3 regions of the Viridibacillus sp. FSL E2-0187 genome follow, and region 3 is predicted to be linked to each of the others. Evidence: riboswitches for the same ligand, from Rfam matches in the RefSeq annotation. Region 3 holds a riboswitch; each other region holds the start of a gene.
What was found. Region 3 has a riboswitch for thiamine pyrophosphate ahead of MHH85_RS16800 (ABC transporter substrate-binding protein). Riboswitches for the same ligand answer to the same signal wherever they lie in the genome.
Positions count from the first base shown of each region.

Region 1: it holds a riboswitch for thiamine pyrophosphate, as region 3 does, so the genes downstream of both, thiT (energy-coupled thiamine transporter ThiT) here and MHH85_RS16800 (ABC transporter substrate-binding protein) in region 3, are expected to answer to the same signal.
Region 2: it holds a riboswitch for thiamine pyrophosphate, as region 3 does, so the genes downstream of both, tenA (thiaminase II) here and MHH85_RS16800 (ABC transporter substrate-binding protein) in region 3, are expected to answer to the same signal.

Region 1 is NZ_JBBOVG010000001.1:141,477-148,257, forward strand. Features, by position in the region: gene MHH85_RS00560 (M20 family metallopeptidase) at 1-464, opposite strand, end outside; TPP riboswitch at 612-717, shown strand; gene thiT (energy-coupled thiamine transporter ThiT) at 849-1,409, shown strand; gene map (type I methionyl aminopeptidase) at 1,615-2,367, shown strand; gene MHH85_RS00575 (tryptophan-rich sensory protein) at 2,426-3,154, opposite strand; gene MHH85_RS00580 (polyphosphate kinase 2 family protein) at 3,396-4,145, shown strand; gene MHH85_RS00585 (M3 family oligoendopeptidase) at 4,209-5,999, shown strand; gene MHH85_RS00590 (GNAT family N-acetyltransferase) at 6,006-6,551, shown strand; gene MHH85_RS00595 (beta-class carbonic anhydrase) at 6,711-6,781, opposite strand, start outside.
Region 2 is NZ_JBBOVG010000002.1:393,233-400,013, forward strand. Features, by position in the region: gene thiE (thiamine phosphate synthase) at 1-346, opposite strand, end outside; gene thiD (bifunctional hydroxymethylpyrimidine kinase/phosphomethylpyrimidine kinase) at 339-1,172, opposite strand; gene thiM (hydroxyethylthiazole kinase) at 1,169-1,978, opposite strand; gene tenA (thiaminase II) at 1,978-2,667, opposite strand; TPP riboswitch at 2,764-2,868, opposite strand; gene MHH85_RS21185 (MATE family efflux transporter) at 3,037-4,407, shown strand; gene MHH85_RS21190 (putative RNA methyltransferase) at 4,636-5,493, shown strand; gene MHH85_RS21195 (PH domain-containing protein) at 5,583-6,077, shown strand; gene MHH85_RS21200 (PH domain-containing protein) at 6,077-6,781, shown strand, end outside.
Region 3 is NZ_JBBOVG010000001.1:3,435,563-3,442,343, reverse strand. Features, by position in the region: gene MHH85_RS16810 (S8 family serine peptidase) at 1-528, shown strand, start outside; gene MHH85_RS16805 (hypothetical protein) at 1,142-2,605, shown strand; TPP riboswitch at 2,883-2,992, shown strand; gene MHH85_RS16800 (ABC transporter substrate-binding protein) at 3,097-4,089, shown strand; gene MHH85_RS16795 (thiamine-binding protein) at 4,102-4,392, shown strand; gene MHH85_RS16790 (ABC transporter permease) at 4,392-5,144, shown strand; gene MHH85_RS16785 (ABC transporter ATP-binding protein) at 5,150-5,896, shown strand; gene MHH85_RS16780 (TatD family hydrolase) at 5,902-6,690, shown strand.

The DNA.
Region 1 (6,781 bases), 3.3 Mb from region 3:
TGCAGTTGCGTAGGTTCACCACAAATAACAAATTGACCATTAAACCCATTACGAGCAAGCCATCCTGATGTATTCTCACCACCAGTTTCTTCATCTGTCACCAGATGAAGTTGAAGGCGTCTAGGCAGCTTGTCAGCTGATTTAGATAGCTCTACAAAGCCGAACATCATCGCCGCGACTCCTGCCTTCATATCAGCAGCTCCACGCCCGTATAAAAGGTCTCCATCTACAAAGGGGGTATATTGTTCAATTGCAGCTGGAACGACATCGACATGGCCATTCCAGATAAGACAATCTGCGCCTTGTCCAATTTCAGCTGTTAAAATATCAAGTCCGTTATTTTGATATAGGTTAACATCTATACCTTGTTGCTCAAGCCATTGAGCACAAAATTGTAAAGCTTCATTTGCTCCAGTAGGAGTATCACTTTTGTATGTAATTAATTTTTTTAGTAAATCAATCATTTAATTGTCATCCCTTTCATTAAATTCCATTTTATTTATTATATACATTTTTGAAAGAGATCTCTCATTCAATTCAGAGTAATCTATTGAAATAAAAGAATTGTTTGAGTACAATAGGGGTGTTCTACAATTACAATTAAATGATGTATTTACCACAAGGGGAGCCGAAATGGTCGGCTGAGAGTGAACCCAAAGTTCTAACCCTTTGAACCTGTAAGTTAATGCTTGCGTAGGAATGTGGATAGAAACCGACATATAACCGATGTCAGGACCTGTCCTGATGTCGGTTTTTTATTTCTAAGTTTTACTATCTAGAGCCCATTACAAAAGGGATACGTTTAGGTCTTGTGTGTTCTACATCAGAACTACGGGAGGATATTTATTTTGGATAAAAAGAAATTGTTGTTTTTAATTGAGATTGCAATTTTTTCCGCAATCGGTCTAATTTTAGATCAGCTGTCATTTAAACTGTGGGCTCAAGGCGGCTCTATTAGCCTCGTTATGGTACCAATTGTATTAATGGCATTCCGATGGGGTGTATCAGGTGGTTTGATTACCGGTTTTTTAATTGGATTATTGCAAGTGGCGATGGGCGCTTCAATTTTTACACCGCTTCAAGGATTTATCGATTACTTTATAGCATTTACTGTGGTAGGACTTGCTGGAGTTGTGAGGCATCTAGTGTTTACTGCAAGTAAGCAATTAAACAAAAAAGCAATGACTTTGTATATTGTGCTAGGTACAACACTTGGTGGTTTGCTGAGATACATTGCTCATACTACAGCAGGAATTGTCTTCTTTAGCGAATATGCAGGTAATCAAAATGTATATTTGTATTCTATAATTTATAATGGTACGTATATGTTGCCAGCTACTATACTAACAGCAGTTGTAGCTGTACTTTTATTTACATCAGCACCTCGTTTATTACAACAACAAAATTGATAAAAAAAGAGAATTCCTTAAAATTGGAATCCTCTTTTAGCACTTTCAGTAACGTAATTTCATATGTTTAATATAAGAGCTAAACAAAATTATTCTAAATATATAGACATTTGAAATAGCAAGATACTCAGTTTTCATGTTCTTCATTTCGCAAAAAAAGTGTTATAGTAGAGAGTAGACATATGAGAAGAAGGGATCGTATAAAATGATAGCTATAACTCAAGAGGATATTGCAGGATTAAAAAAAGCTGGACGTGTAATGGCCCAAATTCGTGAAGCGATGAAGGCAGCAACAAAACCAGGAATTACAACTAAAGAATTAGATGAAATTGGTGGCCGTTTATTTGAAGAAAATGGAGCCGTTTCAGGACCTAAAAGTGAATATGATTTCCCAGGATATACATGCATAAGTGTGAACGAACAAGTTGCACACGGCATTCCAGGAAACCTTACTCTAAAAGAGGGAGACCTTATTAATATCGACGTTTCTGGTCATGTTGATGGCTATTTTGCAGATACTGGTGTGTCATTTGTTGTTGGTGATGGATCTTACCCAGAAATCGATAAACTTTGTCAAGTTGCAGAAAGTGCATTTGATCGTGCGATGACAAAAGTAAAACCAGGTGCTCGTTTAAACCAAATTGGTAAAGCGGTTGAACGTGAAGCAAAAGCTAACGGTCTAGCGGTTATTATGAACTTAACAGGTCATGGCATTGGCCGTTCACTTCATGAAGATCCACAACATGTATTAAATTATTTTGATGCATGGGATCGCACAATTTTAAAAGAAGGTATGGTTTTAGCTGTTGAACCGTTCATCTCTCAAAAAGCAGAACATATTGTTGAATCAGGTGATGGTTGGACATTTATAACGCCTGACAAATCACTAGTTGCTCAATATGAACATACAATCATCGTAACTGATGGTGAACCAATTATTACAACTAAATTAGACTAAAATATTGAAAAAACCTCCCTTGAATTTTCCATCAAGGGAGGCCTTTTGTTTTTTATTGTTATTTAGAAGGCTTTTGTTTTTTTATAAACAAGATTCCTGCCAATAAAACACCACTTAGAAAAAGTGCTGCTGTCGTTACTAATAATTCCTCAAAGCCATTTTTTATCGCAATCCCTATATAAGCCCAAATGAAGACGATTGGAAAAAAAATATCATAATGGTGGAAACGAATATGAAGTGCAATAGCCGTACCTAGGGTAAGCATAATAACAGCCCACAAAGGATTACTTAAACCTAAGCCATTCCAATGATTAGATGTTAAAACGAAAGAGACATTTGTTATTGTTGCTACGCAAATCCAAGCAAAGTAAATGGAAATGGGGATGCGTTTTGACCACGTTTGTTCATCATTACTATATGAGAAATATAGAAGTGCTAAACAAGTTAACAATAGTAGCATTACGACAATCGTCAGTTGGAAGTAATTATAATGCCATAGGAAAATCCACAAAATATTAAGTAGTGAACTGGCTGTAAATAACAGTGTTTGTTCAATAGAAATTGAGTTCTTACTCTGATGATTGTTCCAATGTTTATAAATCCAGTAAGCTAAAATTATGTATATAAAGCCCCAAATAGTAAAAACATATCGTGCTGGAGTGAAAAGAACTGTATAACTGTCGGAGATTTCGCCAGTAGTTTGACCATTTAGTGGAAGAATATTAGCAGTTAAGTTCACGGTTACCATTGCAATATAAGCGATGGTAATAATAATTAATCTCCCCAATAAAATCTCCTCCTTCATGTTGAGAATAGTATAAAAAACTTAATTTTGTTGCACTCTGAAGTAGAAAAGTATCTCGTTATTCATTACGTAAATATACAAACAACTCTTCGAATTTTAAAGTGTATGTATAAAGTATACATTCGATTAGTTAGAACAACAAATATCATTTCAGATCAATTTACTGTAAAATAATAGTATAAAAGTAAAAGGAGTGGTTAGAGTGAGTAAACGCATTGAAGATATGAAATTAGACAAACATCTAAACGATAAACCTTCCTACAAAAAGGAACTAAAAAAATTACAATTAGAACTTTTAAATATCCAACAGTTCTTGTTCAATCATAATATCGGGCTTGTATTAGCATTTGAAGGAATGGACGCAGCTGGTAAAGGTGGAGCCATTAAACGTTTAACACAACGACTGGATCCTCGTGGATATATCGTACATCCCATTGCAGCACCACAACCCTTCGAGCTGAAATATCACTATCTACATCGCTTTTGGACGCGCTTACCTTATAAAGGGCAAATCGGCATTTTCGATCGTTCGTGGTATGGACGAGTACTAGTAGAACGTATAGAAGGCTTTGCTAAACAAGAAGAATGGCAACGTGCCTACGAAGAAATTAACCAATTTGAAAAACTACTTACAGATGATAACTATATCGTAGCAAAATTCTGGATTCAAGTGTCAAAAGAAGAACAATTAAATCGATTTAAAGAACGACAAGAAGATCCTTATAAAAAATGGAAATTAACAGATGAAGATTGGCGAAATCGTGACAAGTGGCCAATCTATGTAGAAGCAGCAAATGAAATGTTCAAGAAGACAGATAAACCTCATGCACCATGGATTTTAATATCTGGTGATGATAAAAAGTACGCACGAATTCAAGTGTTAAAGCAAGTAATTGCACATGTTACAAGAGAATGTGAACTAAGAGGATTACAAATTACTGATCCTTCTGAAACTATTAGCGAAGAAGTCTAACTATTTCGGGTCCGGAAGTATTATACTGAATATGTAAGAAAATTTGGTAATGGAGGCTTGAATATGACAAATGTAAAATTTCCAGAAGTATGGGATTTAGAGAGCGTATTTGCAGGAGGTAGTAATTCAGAAGAATTAAGAATCCAATTAGACAAAATCCAAGTTGAATTAGAAGAGCTACAAAATGCAATTTCAAGTATTGTAGCAGAAGATTCAAAATCCATTTTAAATGTTCTAGAATTAATGAAAGAAGTATATATTAATATGGGGCAAACCGGGTCATTTGTATCGTGTCTACAAGCACAAGATATGACTGATAAAAAAGCATCATTACTACGTAGTGAAATTTCATCATTAGCTGCGAATTTCGCTCCAATTAAATTGCAATTTCAACAAGTACTAAGTGGCATAGAAGAAGAAAAATGGACAGAACTACTTGCTACTGAGGAGTTATCACAATTTAATTTCACTTTAAATGAATGGCGCGATGAAACTAAGTTAAAACTTTCTGAGCAGGAAGAGAATATTATTTCCGCATTAAAGGTAGATGGTTATAATGCTTGGGGAGAAATGTATGATCTTTTGATTAGCGATATTAAAATTCCTTTTACAATTGATGGTGAGGAAAAAGCGCTTTCTGTAGGTCAAGCGAATAACTTAAGTTCACATCCAGATGCTACAGTGCGTCAAGCGGCTTATGAAGCTCTTGAAAAAACATGGACAGAAAAAGAGGAATTCTTTGCAAAAACGTTGAATCATATAGCAGGGTTCCGGTTAGCTACATACAAAAAAAGAGGTTGGGATTCGGTATTACAAGAGCCACTTCAAACTAACCGTATGCAGCCTGAAACAATTGATGCAATGTGGGGTGCAATTATAGATCATAAAGCACCTTTCGCAGAATATTTAAAGCGTAAAGCAGAGCTATTAAACACAAGTACAATGGATTGGTTCAATTTAGATGCGCCAATTACTTCATCAACAGAAACGATTTCTTATCAAGAAGGTGCAGCATTTGTCATCGAAAATTTTGGACGATTTGGCAAGAAGCTAGAAGCCTTTGCTACAAATGCAATTGAAAACGGCTGGGTTGAAGCTGAAAACCGCCCAAATAAACGTCCGGGTGGATTTTGTACCGGACTACCATTAACGAAGGAATCACGTATTTTCATGACTTATAGTGGTACTATGTCTAATGTTGCAACATTAGCGCATGAACTAGGTCATGCATTCCATTCGTATGCATTACGCCCTATTCATACTTTGAATACTGGCTATGCAATGGGTGTGGCAGAAACAGCTTCTACATTTGCTGAAATGATTGTTGCAGATGCAGCTGTTCAAGAAGCAAAATCAGAAGATGAAAAAATAGCATTACTTGAGGATAAAATTCAGCGCAGTGTAGCATTCTTCATGAATATTCATGCTCGATTCTTATTTGAAACACGCTTTTATGAAGAACGTGAGTTAGGGATTGTACCAGCTCATCGGTTGAATGAAATAATGGAAGAGGCACAGAAGGAAGCTTATGCAGGTGCGCTGAATGTTGCTCATCCACATTTCTGGGCTTCAAAATTGCACTTCTATATGACAAGTGTGCCGTTTTATAATTTCCCATATACATTCGGCTATTTGTTCTCATTAAGTATTTATGCTAAAGCAAAAGAAGAAGGTAGTAGTTTTGAAGATAAATATATCGCTTTATTACAAGATACAGCCGTTATGTCTGTAGAAGATTTAGCGATGAAACATTTAGGTGAGGATATTACAGAAAAGGCATTCTGGGAAAAGGGAATTCGTATATGTGAACAGGATGTTGAACAGTTTTTAGAATTAACCACTCAAAAAGGGTGATCTAACATGGTATTTCTTGAAGGGAATCGCTGCTATTTACGAACATTAGAAGAAGCCGATGTTTCGGCATTCACAAATCTAGTAAAGCGTAATAAGCGCTATTGGTCGATTTATGAGCCATTACATGAGGATGAGTTTTATACAGAACACACTCAAAGAAAGAAAATTATTGAGTCTATTCAGCGTATGAGACTCAATCGTGAGTATAGTTTTGCAATATTTGCAATGGGAACGTCGGATCTTGTAGGACATATATCGATTTATTCTATCAAGAGATTACCATTTGCAAGTGCTTTTGTAGGTTATTCAGTAGATAAGCGTTATATTGGTCAAGGAATTGCATCTGAGGCTCTAGAGCTAGTAGTTAAATTCGGCTTTGAAGATTTGTCGCTACATCGAATAGAGGCATATGTATCGCCTAATAACATTGGCTCTGTCCGTGTGCTAGAGAAAGCAGGATTCCTACGTGAAGGATTATTAAGAAAGCTATTGTACATTAATGGAAACTGGGAAGATCATTATTTGTATTCTTATATAGATGATGATTTTTGAAAGGGCAAGGCTGTCTGGCGGAGATGGAAAAGTACTGTCAGAGGGATGCTGTACGGAATGAAATAATTAGCGAATCATTTCCTGGGAAATGCGTCGATTTCTGTTTGAAAAAGAAGAAGCGAGGGTCACTTAAAAGGTGGCCCTCGCTTTTTGTCATATCTATTGTTTTGAACCGTCTTCAACTACATCAAGACGACCTGTACTTGGGTCAATTACTAAACCATGAACGG
Region 2 (6,781 bases), on a different contig from region 3:
ATGAATGAGTGGAAACACCTAGAATTTTATTTAGACCAATCTTTTCTCGTACTGCATTAGCACTAGTGTCATCTTGGCCGACGTGCACACCATCTGCATCTAGAGCGATTGCTAAGTTTACATCGTCATTGACAATGAAAGGTATATGATATTTTTTACAAAGGGCTTGGCATGCTTTAGCAAAATTTAATTTATCTTCCCCGGTGAGTGCATTTTCTCCCTTTTCTCTGAATTGAAAGAGGGTAATGCCGCCACGAAGAGCTTCTTCTAAAACAACGAGCGGGTCGTGTTCTTCGACATTTTGACTCCCCATAATGAAATATAATTGAAGTTGTTCTCTATTCAATGATCATAACTTCCTTTCGAGACTTTTCTGAAATTTTACGATAGGCCCAATGATTTGTCGGGCCATGACCAGTGCCCAATTGTAGTCCATTCGCTATAGCGGCCTGTATAAAATATTTCGCATCGATTACTGCATCTGAAGCGGTGAAACCTTGTGCCAAACGAGCTGCAATAGCGGCTGAGAATGTACAGCCTGTACCGTGTGTATCTTTCGTGTCGATTCTTTCAGAACGCATAATGAATCGTTCACCTTTTGCTGATAAAAATAAATCCTCCGCATAATCTTTTGTATCGCGGTGCCCACCTTTTAAGACAACGGCTTTAGCACCCATTGTAATTAGCTGGTTTGCAGCATTCTCTACATCACTATCTGATCTAATTGTTAAACCTGTGAGTACTTCAGCTTCAGGAATATTAGGTGTAATAATGGTTGCGAGTGGTAGTAGCTCATTTTTCATCGAGTGAACAGCTTCATTTAATAGAAGTGATGCCCCGCCTTTTGCAATCATGACTGGATCAATGACGAGCATTGGAAGGTCATAACTTTTTAATGTTTTAGCTACTCCGTGGATGATTTCTGCTGAAAAAAGCATCCCAGTTTTAATAGCTCCTACTTTAAAGTCATCAAGGACAGCTTTGATTTGGCTGACTACATTGTTAACTTCTAAGGCATAAACGTCGTGAACACCTAGTGTATTTTGTGAAGTCACTGCTGTGATTGCAGACGTACCAAATGCACCAAGCTCTTGAAATGTTTTTAAATCGGCTTGGATACCTGCACCACCACCACTATCGGAACCTGCGATTGTCATAGCAACACTTGTCATATTTGAATATCCTCTTTTTCTACAATTTTAATATTGTCACGTAAATCTTCTGAAGTAAGAGAATATAAACTGTTAATCATTTCAACTGCAAATGTGCCCGGAGCATTGGCTGTTTTTGCAGCCCTTTCTCCAACTTGTTTGTAAAATGAGAGAGCATTAGCTGTTGCTTGCAAATGATGGCCTTCAGAAACAGCAAGAAATGCACCCGTCACCGCGCTAAGCAAGCACCCGGAGCCTGTAATTAGTGGCATTAAGTCATGCCCACCATCTATTTGAATTATCGTTTGGCCATCGGTTACGGAATCCTCAACACCAGTGACTGCAACAATACAGTTAAGCCGTTTAGCAACTTGTTTAGCAGTCAGTTGTACATCTATTTGACCTTCACCAGCATCAGCTCCCCTTGATTGCCATTCGATATTACCGAGTGTAGCAAGTTCACCTACATTACAGCGGATAGCCGTCACCTGGACTTCCTTTAAAATGGTTGTCACGGAGTTCCTACGAAACTCACTAGCACCTACGCCAACTGGGTCAAGAACAACGGGAATACCTTTTTTGTTGGCACTTTTACCGGCCTCAATGATGGATAAAACAGTTCCTTGATCAAGAGTACCGATGTTAAGAACTGTACAGTCTGCTAGAGCAGCCATGTCAGCTACTTCCTCGATTCCCTCTGCCATCATAGGGGAAGCACCTAGAGCGAGAAGACCATTAGCTTGGAAATTGGCAACAACGATATTGGCAATATTGTGGACTAGCGGTTTTTTGACACGTAACTTTTCAAGAAAATGTTGTTGACCCATTATTTAGTCAACTCCTTTTCGTAATACCCAATTGTCCATTGTTCTTTCGTCCATGCCATTTCCCAGAAATGCCATTCATAATAACTACTTTTACGGAAATGTTCTTTTAGTTGTTGAATACGTGCAGGAGGTAAGTCTTCGGCAAGTTCATTCATGCGATTAATTTGTTCTTCTACTAATTCTCCGAACCACTCAGAACCATATGTTTGAATCCATTTATCATAAATAGGGTGATTAGGTTTTGAATCTTTTAGGCGTTCACCGATTTCATAGTAAAGCCAGTAGCAAGGAAGTATTGCAGCAAGAGTATCTGCTAAATCACCATTGTTTGCAGAACGATACATATGAGATACATATTCATATGCTGTCGGTGCAGGCTCAAATGCCGTAAGCTCTTCATCTGTAATTTCTAACATAGTAAAAAATTGCTCATGAAGTGACAACTCAGCGATACATGTAGATTCAGCATGTTTGGCAAAACGTTGTGTAGTATGTAAATCATTTGCCTTTACTGCTCCTAGTGCTTGCACCTTTGCAAAGTGGGTTAAATAATAAGCATCTTGTTGTACGTAATATTGAAAAATATCGAGTGGCAAAGTACCTGCTGCTAATGATTTTACAAACGGATGTTGAAAGCTACCTTCCCATAAATCATTACATTCTTGTCTTACTTCTTCACAAAATGTCATCTTTATGCACCCCAAATTCTTTTGTTTTTGAAAACAAAAAGCCGCCCCTGATCTGTGTCAGTAGGCGGCGAGCAATCATTTTCAATAAAACAAAATAGACTGATAGCGCCACTTCCCTCCGCTGGTATGAGCCAGATCAGGTTCTAAGGGTCCGCAGCATTCTGCGTCTCAGCCAATTAAATGACTCCCCTAGTGGTTAAAAAGCGATTTAGTTTTCAACATCAATATAACATAATTATTGGAATTAGCAAGGTGCAATTAAGCAAAGTAAATAGATTGTAATAAATGGTATTAGGTCATAGAAATGAGCCGAATTCTATGTTAAGATACAAATTGTCTGAATTTTATAGTGGGAAGCAAGGTGTTTAGATGGGGGCAACAGCAACTGTGAAAGAGCCTGAAGTGAAATTAAATTTATTTCATTTAACTTGGCCGATTTTTTTAGAAGTATTTTTATTTATGTTAATGGGGCTTGCTGATACATTTATGCTGAGTGCATTGTCTGATGATGCAGTATCAGGAGTAGGAGCGGCCAATCAATATATTCATATAGCAATATTAATTTTAGAAGTAATAGGAAACGGAGCATCGATTGTTGTTGCTCAATATTTAGGGTCTAAGCGTTATTTGGAAGCAGCTAAAATTTCAGCACTAGCCGTTTCCTTGAATTTAGTTATTGGGTTAATAATGAGTGTCGCTTTCGTGATTTTCTCGAAAAATATTATGATTGCAATGAATTTACAAGGTGATGTTCTTGAGTACGCTAGTAAATATTTATTCATTGTTGGGGGAGCTATTTTCCTACAAGCAATCATCAACTCGTTAGCAGCGATTATTCGTGTGCATGGTTGGACTAAACAGACGATGTATGTATCACTTGGAATGAATATTTTTCACGTAATAGGAAACTATGTTTTGATTTTCGGTAAATTTGGCTTCCCTGAATTAGGAGTACAAGGTGCGGCAATTTCATCGGTCGTCAGCCGTGTTTTAGCTCTACTAGTATTCTTTTGGCTATTGTATCAAGCGCTAGAGGTACGTATTAAATTGCAATACTACGTGTCGTTATCAAAAGAATACATCGGTAAGATTTTACAAATTGGGCTACCATCTGCATTTGAGCAGGTGATGTACCAAGGCTGCCAAATTGTCTTCTTATACTATGTAACGTATTTAGGTGCAGAATCACTAGCAGCTCGGCAATATGCTTATAATATTTCAATGTTCACCTATTTATTTGCCATAGCAATTGGTACAGGAACTGCTATTATGGTTGGCCGATATGTTGGAGCTAATGAAAAGGATGCAGCGTATAAACAGTTATGGGTTAGCATAAGATGGGCGATTATATTCACATTAGTGATGGTCACAGTGGTCGTTATTTTCCGCTATCCATTGATGCGTCTATTTACTGATAATCCAGAGGTTATAAAAATTGGTGCGGCAGTGTTAGTGTGTAGTATTTTGTTAGAAACAGGACGTACATTTAATATTACGATTATTAATTCATTGCGTGCTTCAGGTGATGCCAAATATCCGTTAATCATTGGATTTTTCTCGATGGTTTGTATGAGCTTACCACTAGGTTATTTACTTGTATTCCAATTAGACATGGGTTTAATAGGTGTGTGGTTGGCAATTGCAGCAGATGAATGGTTCCGAGCTATTCTTGTTTTCTTTAGATGGAAAAGTCGCCGCTGGGAAAGATATGCTCTCGTTGCACCTGATAAAACGAAATAAATTGATTAGATGCGAATTTTGTAAGAAATATATTAGTATTTCTTGATATTTTAATCGCTGATGGCATAAGTCATCAGTGATTTTTTTTATTGTAAAAAGATTACTTACTGTTCGTAATAATTCCTATTATCAAGATGTTTATGCACGCCTCTTGATATTTTATCCTTAGCCAATCAACACTTTGTTTTGTATACTTGGTAAAGAAGATTAATGAACGAGGTGTTTGGCATGGCATTGCCGAGAAAAGTAGCGAGTGCTAATTATATGAGAGAGAATCAAGAGCTGTTCGCTTGTCCAATTTGTGGGGGTGAGATGACGGTGACGGATGATTGTAGTGTTGTTTGTGATAATAGACATTCTTTCGATATTGCAAAACAAGGCTATGTAAATTTCATGACACATGCTGCGACTTCAATGTATGGCAAAGATTTATTTGAAGCGCGTAAGCAGGTTATTGAAAGTGGATTGTATGCACCGATGCATACAGAGGTTTGTGATTTACTGAAGCAGATGAATACTAATGTTGCCGTATTAGATACAGGTTGCGGAGAAGGATCACATTTAGCAAGTATTAAAAATAAATTCGAGGAGCAATCTGATAACAGCTTTGTTGGAGTAGGTATTGATATCGCAAAAGAAGGAATTATTGCAGCAGGACGGAATTATAATGACATGATTTGGTGTGTCGGCGACCTAGCAAAAAGTCCGTATCAACAAGTGAGTTTTAATGCAATATTAAATATTTTATCACCTGCAAATTACACTGAGTTTAAACGACTTTTGAAGCCGAATGGGTTGGTTATTAAAGTTGTACCACAAAGTGGATATTTACAGCAATTACGTGCTTTATTCTTTGCAGATTCTGAAAAGGAATCTTATTCAAATGAACTTACTGTAGAGCGGTTCAAGGAGAATTTCCAAGAGGTTGAAGTAAAGCGTATTACACAAACAATAGCAATAAATCAGGAGTTGGTGCCTTTATTAATGCATATGACACCAATGGGCTGGCATCAAAAAAGTGATGATGTAACCACAAATTTAACTGAAATTACGATTGATTTAGATATATTAATTGGGAAAATGTAAAACCGTCCTCCGCCTTTATTAGCGGGGGATATTTTTATTTAGAAACTTTTTCCTTATATTAGACGTAATAGTAAAGAAGGAGTGGTTGGATGTATTTAAAGATTGAAGCGCCACAGCGCTGTATTTCGAGAGAAGCTGTAAAGGTTTGGCGTATGACTGAAACATTAACAAATACAGGGATTATAGCTGTACTTGGAGTCCTCTACTATTTACATATTCACTTTGAGTGGAAAGAATGGATTGGATGGATTGTCTTAGCGCTTATAGTAGCAACTTTCTTGACTGCAATTTGGGAAATCTTTTTTAAACCGAGTTTTATGCAAAAGTATTGGCGTTATGATGTAAATGAGGAATTTATTCAATTAAAGTATGGGGCTTTTAAAGAAGTTAATGAATTAGTTCCAATGACAAAGGTGCAGTCTGTAGAATTAATTCAAGGGCCGTTAATGCGCAAATACGATTTGTATTCAATTCAGATTGGTACTATGGGAACAGAACATGTAATCCCTGCCGTTTCTAAGAAAGAGGCATTTGAATTACGGGATCAAATTGCGCATTATGCAAAAATTAAGGAAGTGGAATGATGACGCAACCATTGAAAAGATTACATCCGCTTGTACTAATATTCGATCTGTATAAACTAGTTAAAAGTAATATAATCTTTTTTATATTTCTTTTTTTATTAAATATGGGTTCTGAAAAATGGTGGATTCAAACAGCGAAATGGATATTCTTGGGCTATGTTGTGATAATGCTTTTTTTAAGTATTGGTAAATGGATAACATATAGATATGTGATAAAGAATGATGCTTTCTATATTAAGTCGGGGATTTTTTCGAAAAGTGAGAGGACTATTCCATTTTTAAAAGTGCAGAATGTCCAACGCCAAACGACTGTTTTTCATAAAATTTTTAAAGTAACGTCATTAACTCTAGAAACAGCAACTGTTGGTGATGAAAGCTCCATTACATTTGACGTAATTTCTAGAGTAGAAGCAGAAAGTATAGAGAGCGCAGTTACAGAAACACGTGAACGGAAGGAAATTATTGAACAATCATCAGATGAGTTGTTTGAAGAGCAAGTTGTGGTTGTAGAACCAGAGAAGAAAGATAAAAAAGTGATCCATTTTACACCGACAAAAAAGGATTTGGTGAAGGCGTCTTTTACTTCACTTAGTTTTTTAATTTTAATTCCAATCATTTTTAAACTGGATGATGTTATTAAGCTCGATGTATTTAGAGATGAAGTGACGAATACTTTGAAATGGGGGTGGGCAATCTTAGCGGCT
Region 3 (6,781 bases):
CGTGAGTCAGTAACCGTTGAAGGTACTGTTGAAGATGCGAACCTAGATTGGGTCCGTGTAAATGGAAAAGACGCACCTGTGGTCAATGGCAAATATTCAAAACGTATCCTTCTCGACAACGGTTTAAATGAAATCAAAGTAGTAGCTAGCGATAAAGCAAACAACAAAGTGACAAAGAAAATTAGTATCACAGCAAATTACGATGCACCTGTCATTGAAAACTTAACACCAGTAGAAGACCTTAATCTGGAAACAGGTAAAAGTGTTAAAATTGAATTTGATAGTGCAGCAGGATTGAAAGCTACTTTCGTCATCCACATGCCTCTAACAAACGTTAATGGACAAGATCAAAATGCGACTGAGCTACCTATGTCAGAACAAGCAGATGGTCATTACGTAGGCTATTGGACAGTACCATCAGGAACAGTAGCAAAAGGAGCAGTAATTGAAGTAAAAGCTGTTGATAATTTCAAAAACGAAACGCGTCAAGAAGCGAAAGGTAAGCTGTATATCAATATTGAGAAATAAACGCTATTAAGTAATGAACCCCCTATCTCTTTGGAGAAGGGGGTTTCTAACGTCTAAACGAAAAATGCATGTGCTTTAGCAATGGAATTCTAGAGAAACACAGTTTTTTAATCACTATTTTGGACCATTTTATACTCTTATACATATCCTACAAAGAATGAAAAGAAAAAGGAGTGAAATTGAATGGTTCAACCTTTTCATGGAGGACAGTGGCAACGCGAAAGTTCTAATTTTTGGCGGGGGCAGCAATGGAATCAAGGCAACAATTGGCACCAAGGTAACGACTGGCACCACGGCCAAAACTGGTTCCCAGGTCAGCAGTGGCATCATTGGAATCAATGGCAACCGTGGCAACCGTGGAATCCTTGGAATCAATGGAATCAATGGGGTCCATGGCATCCATGGCACCAAGGGCATCGTTGGTAATAAATTAGAACGAGTATAGTCACACATAGATTTCACATATATTTTATACGACTATCAAGCATCCCCTGATTCGATTGAGTCAGGGGATATTATTATGCCTCAGAGGTAAAAACACTTTAGAAATGCTTTTGGGATGTAAATTATCTAACAGAAGCACGCATATAATTGATTGAAGGGTGGGGGAATATTGGAAGAATATGCAGGTGTATTGATGAGATTTTTACCTTCAACGGCAACCATTTTACAATTACAACAACCGGAAAAAAAGCCGGCAATACTACTAGCAGATATAGATGGCGATCATAAAGAAGAGATAATCGGAGCATACAACTATCAAGGTCGAAATTATATTAAAATATTAAAGAATAACCATAATGAATGGGTTCCAATAGCAGACATCAAAGGAAGCGGGTATGGAATAACGAATTTAGTAGCTGTGCCATTAGTTAACAAAAATATAAATACTTTAATTGTAGGTTGGCAAATAGGGAGTATATGGTCGAAGTTAGACCTACTACAATGGACAAACAAAGGTTTTATTCATATACCAACGAATAATATGGTCTATAGTAAATTGCAAGTAGAAGATATGCCGAGTACCCAAAATTCGGACGGGAAATATGAGCTAGCTATTTGGGTTCATGATACGGGTGATGCCTATAAAATAGCTATCTATCGTATTAATGACATGAGACTTATAAAGGCAAAAGATGTGTACCCATATTATTTCAAAAAAGTAGAAGCGTACTATAAGAATCTATTGAAGAATAATGATTATCCTTTTTATTGGTACTATTTATCGGATGCTCAGATGAAGGCGGGAGATTTAGAACAGGCACTTATTTCAATTGATAAAACGTTGTCGTTTAATTCACCATATCCATCTAAAGAGACTCTACTAGAGAAAAGAAGACAAATTTTAAATAAGTTGAAGCAACATCAAGAGGGTGCCCAAATTGTCATTGATAAAAAAAGAGGTGATGTTACAGGAGATGGCTTAATTGATACAGTTCTTCTAACTGCTGAAAAAACTGAAGGAAGCCCATATTTAAAAAATATTACCTTAATTGTTTTTAATGAAAAAACTAATTTCTATGAACAAATCCCATTAAAAGAAAACTCAGGTTATAACCCCACCATATCGCTCGGGGATTATACAGGAAATGGTGTAAAAGACATATTAGTTGTCATAGATTCAGGTGGAAGTGGAGGCATCATATTCGCATATATATTTACATATATGAACGGAGAAATGCGCCAAGTATTTGACTCAGATGCCTATAATGAACTTTCAAAATATGAAGTGAATTATTTGGATAATTACAAAGTAAGTGTTACTAGCTCCTATCCAGCGAAAAAATATATCTTAGATCTAACATATAAAGGGAAAGATTATCTATCTGAAATTTATAATGTAGACGGCACACTTAAAGCGCCAATCCAAGGGTGGGTGGATCCTATTAGCGGATTCTATCCTATTGATTACGCAAGGGACGGCAACTACGAATTTTTGGCGTACCAAGAAATCGCCGGTAGATACCATGCAGATGGCTTAGGTTATGTAGAAACTATATTGAAATGGAATGGACAAAAATTTGTTTCAGACCGCCAAACCGTATCAATTTTCGGTGAAGATTTACCAGTGAAATAATCTATTAGTTAGTAATTAGAGGGTGTTTTAGGACGTGAATATTCTGCTAAATAACAATCAGTCGAGTTAGCGCAACAAACGCTGGAGTTAGCGCAACAATCACCAGAGTTAGTGCAACAAACGCCGAAGTTAGCGCAACAAACACCGGAGTTAGCGCAACAAACACCAGAGTTAGCGCAACAAACCACCAAATTCCAAAACCCAAAAACAATCGTTTCCAAATAAATATTGGAATCTTTTGTTTTTTTGATATAATAGATGAGAAAAGTTCATATGTGCAAGAATGTGGGGGGGCTGGTGTTGCCAGCTGAGAATGTATCCGATAGATGCTGACCCTTAGAACCTGATCTGGTTAACACCAGCGGAGGGAACATCAGCTAAAATCTCGAGTATCATTGAATTTTAGAGTGTATGTTAACGTCCGGAATAGTTCCGGGCGTTTTTCTTTTTGCATGGAACTTGTCAAAATAATATAGATGGAGGCAAGGGAAATGAAAAAATGTATGCTGCTACTTGTAGCATTATTCGCTTTAGTAGGTTGCCAATCAAATGAGTCAAAAGGAAATGATAATGACTCGAAAAACGAATTAAAAAAAGTAACCGTCGTTTTAGATTGGACACCAAATACAAATCATACTGGTTTGTATGTAGCAAAAGAAAAAGGTTTTTTTAAAGAGCAAGGTTTGGATGTAGAAATCATTCAACCAGGTGAAACAGGAGCAGATCAACTAGTAGCTTCAGGAAAAGCCGAATTTGGTATTACAGCGCAAGAATCGATTACACAAGCAAGAGTTCAAGGAGTTCCACTTGTGTCAATCGCTGCGATTATTCAACACAATACATCGGGTTTTGCATCCCCAATAGACAAAAATATTAAATCACCGAAAGATTTCGAAGGTAAGACTTATGGTGGTTGGGGTTCTCCAATCGAAAAGGCTGTTCTTGATTCTCTTATGAAAATCGAAAATGCTGATAGTAAGAAGCTAGACATTATCAATGCCGGAGATGCAGACTTCTTTACAATGGTCAAAAAAGATGTAGATTTTGCATGGATTTACTATGCATGGACAGGCGTCGAAGCGGAACTGCGTGGAGAAAAAATAAATATGCTTTATTTAACAGACTATAGTGACAAACTAGATTACTATACTCCAGTTCTTACAACTAACGAAAAAATGATCCAAAGTAATCCAGATACAGTGATAGCATTTACTAAAGCAACTTCACAAGGATATGAATTTGCTATAAAAGATCCCGAAGCTGCTGCAGATATTTTACTTAAAGCAGCCCCAGAACTAGATGCAGAGTTAGTTAAGAAAAGCCAACAATGGCTAGCTGACAAATATCAAGATGATGCAAAACAATGGGGAGAGCAGAAACTTGAAGTTTGGGAAAACTATGCAAATTGGATGAGTGATAATAACGTATTAGAAGGTAAATTCGATCCTGAAAATGCGTTCACAAACGAATTTTTACCACAATAAGGAGGAGAAAGAATGGCTAATTCATTAATCAGTGTACAAATTATTCCGAAAACAAAAACTTACGAGGATGTTATTCCTTTTGTAGATGCAGCTATCAAAATTATCGACGATGCTGGAGTGAAGTATGAAGTGCATCCACTTGAAACCACAATGGAAGGTGAACTTTCAGAACTGCTAGACATCATCCGTGTGATGAATGAAAAGATGATTGAACTTGGTAGCGTAAACGTCATCACTCAAGTGAAAATGCTTTACCAACCATCTGGTATTGAACTAGGTACATTAACGGAGAAATACAGATAATGAAATGGATACGTGAAAAAGGAGGAGCGATTTTTCTGCTCCTTTTCATTTTATGTTGTTGGGAATTGATTGTTCGCTTAAAAGAAGTTCCAGGTTGGTTGTTACCGGCTCCTACAGCCATCTTTTCAGAAGCAATCAAAGCAATTCCTACTTTTTCAACAGATATTTTATCAACAACTCAGTTGGCAGTATTAGGACTTACAATTGGAAGCCTTGTAGGGTTTATTATAGCGGTCTCCCTCCATATGATGCCTAAAGTGCAGAAACTTGTTTATCCGTTACTTATTCTATCGCAAAATATTCCAATCATTGTTTTAGCTCCGCTTCTAATTATTTGGTTCGGTTTTGGCTTATTACCAAAACTGATTATTATAGGTTTAGTCTGCTTTTTCCCGATCGTTGTAGCAGCATTAGATGGTTTTAAAAATACCGCACCGGAGCTCAAATACTATATGGAAATGGCGGGGGCATCAAAAAGCCAATTATTTTGGAAACTAGAATTGCCACATTCACTTCCGTCCTTATTTTCGGGATTGAAAATCTCCGCGACTTATAGTGTCATGGGGGCAGTTATTTCTGAATGGTTAGGTGCGAAAAAAGGCATAGGCGTATACATGACATTATCTCAATCCTCGTTCCGTACAGATCGTGTGTTTGTCGCTATTTTCACCATCATGCTACTAAGTGTCATCGTATTTGGTTTGCTACGTGTAGTTGAAAGAATAGTAATTAAAGGCAAACTGGAGAGGTGAATACAATGTTACTTAAAATGGATCATATCGAAAAATCTTTTGGTACAACACAGGTTTTACATGATATCTCTATACATGTAGAAGATGGAGAATTTGTTGCATTACTCGGACCTTCAGGGAGTGGCAAGAGCACCATTTTTAATTTAATAGGCGGAATGGGAACGCCAGATGAAGGAACTATTTCTTTGAATGACAAAATCATTCATGGACAAAAAGGGTTAATTGGCTATATGCCTCAGCAACCATCTCTTTTCCCATGGAGAACCGTCATTGAAAATGTCGTACTGATGCAAGAATTATCAGGTAAACCAAATTATGATGAAGCAAGTGAATGGTTAGAAAAAGTAGGATTACGAGACTTTAAAAAATCCTACCCAATTGAATTATCAGGTGGCATGAAGCAACGCGTAGCTTTTATAAGAGCGTTACTCAGTAAACAAAATTTATTATGCCTAGATGAGCCATTTTCTGCGTTAGACGAATTCACAAGAATTGAAATGCAAAAATGGCTTCTATCTGTATGGGAAGAAAATCGAAAATCCGTGCTATTCGTCACGCATAGTATTGAAGAGGCTATCTTTTTAGCAGATCGAATATATATACTAACGAAGCGCCCAGCTACTATAAAAGAAGAGATAAAAGTACCCTTTGCAAGACCGAGAGAGGAAAGTCTCTTAAATACAAATGAATTCTTTCAGCTCAAACAAAAACTTTTCAATCTGTTAAAGGATGAAATTGAGGTAGGTGAGTGAAGTTGATGATCGATGCTCATATCCATTTTGATCAATACAATGAAGAACAACAAAAGATGATTTTAAAAGAAATGGCTCAATTTAATGTAACTCATCTAATCGCAGTATCTACTCACTTAGCATCAAGTAAGGCCAATTTAAAAATAGCTCAAAATGATAAACGCATCCAACCTGCATTTGGTTTTCATCCAGAACAAGAACTGTTGGGGGAAAGTGAGCAAGCTCAATTGTTTGAATGGATAAGAGCACATAGAGATGAGATGGTTGCAATAGGAGAAGTGGGGCTCCCTTATTATTTGAAGCAAGAAAAAGAGGTCCTATATCAACCATATATCGACTTACTTGAAAAGTTCATCGCACTTGCAGCAGAAATGGATAAGCCTATTATTTTGCATGCTGTATATGAAGATGCTCACATTGTTTGTGATTTATTAGAAAAATATAATGTAACTACTGCACATTTTCATTGGTTTAAAGGGGATACACAAGTAGTTCAAAGAATGATTGAAAATGGATATTTCATCTCTATAACACCTGATGTATTGTATGAAAAGGAAATCCAGCAGCTCGTAAAGCAATATCCATTAGAGCAAATGATGGTAGAAACAGATGGACCATGGCCGTTTAAAGGGACATTCTCTGGTAAGATGACGCATCCAATCATGATCAGAGCATCTATTGAGAAGATTGCTACTATTAAGCAGCTATCATATGAAAAAGTTTCTACTAAGCTATATGAGAATACACAGAAATTTTACCGGTTGAAGTGTTCAAATTCATCTCTAAAAGTTTGACTTAATCAAAATATAATCCTCTTTGTCTTTGGGCAAAGGGGATTTTTTTGATATTGAGAATAATAAGAAATACAGCAACAATTTCCACAAA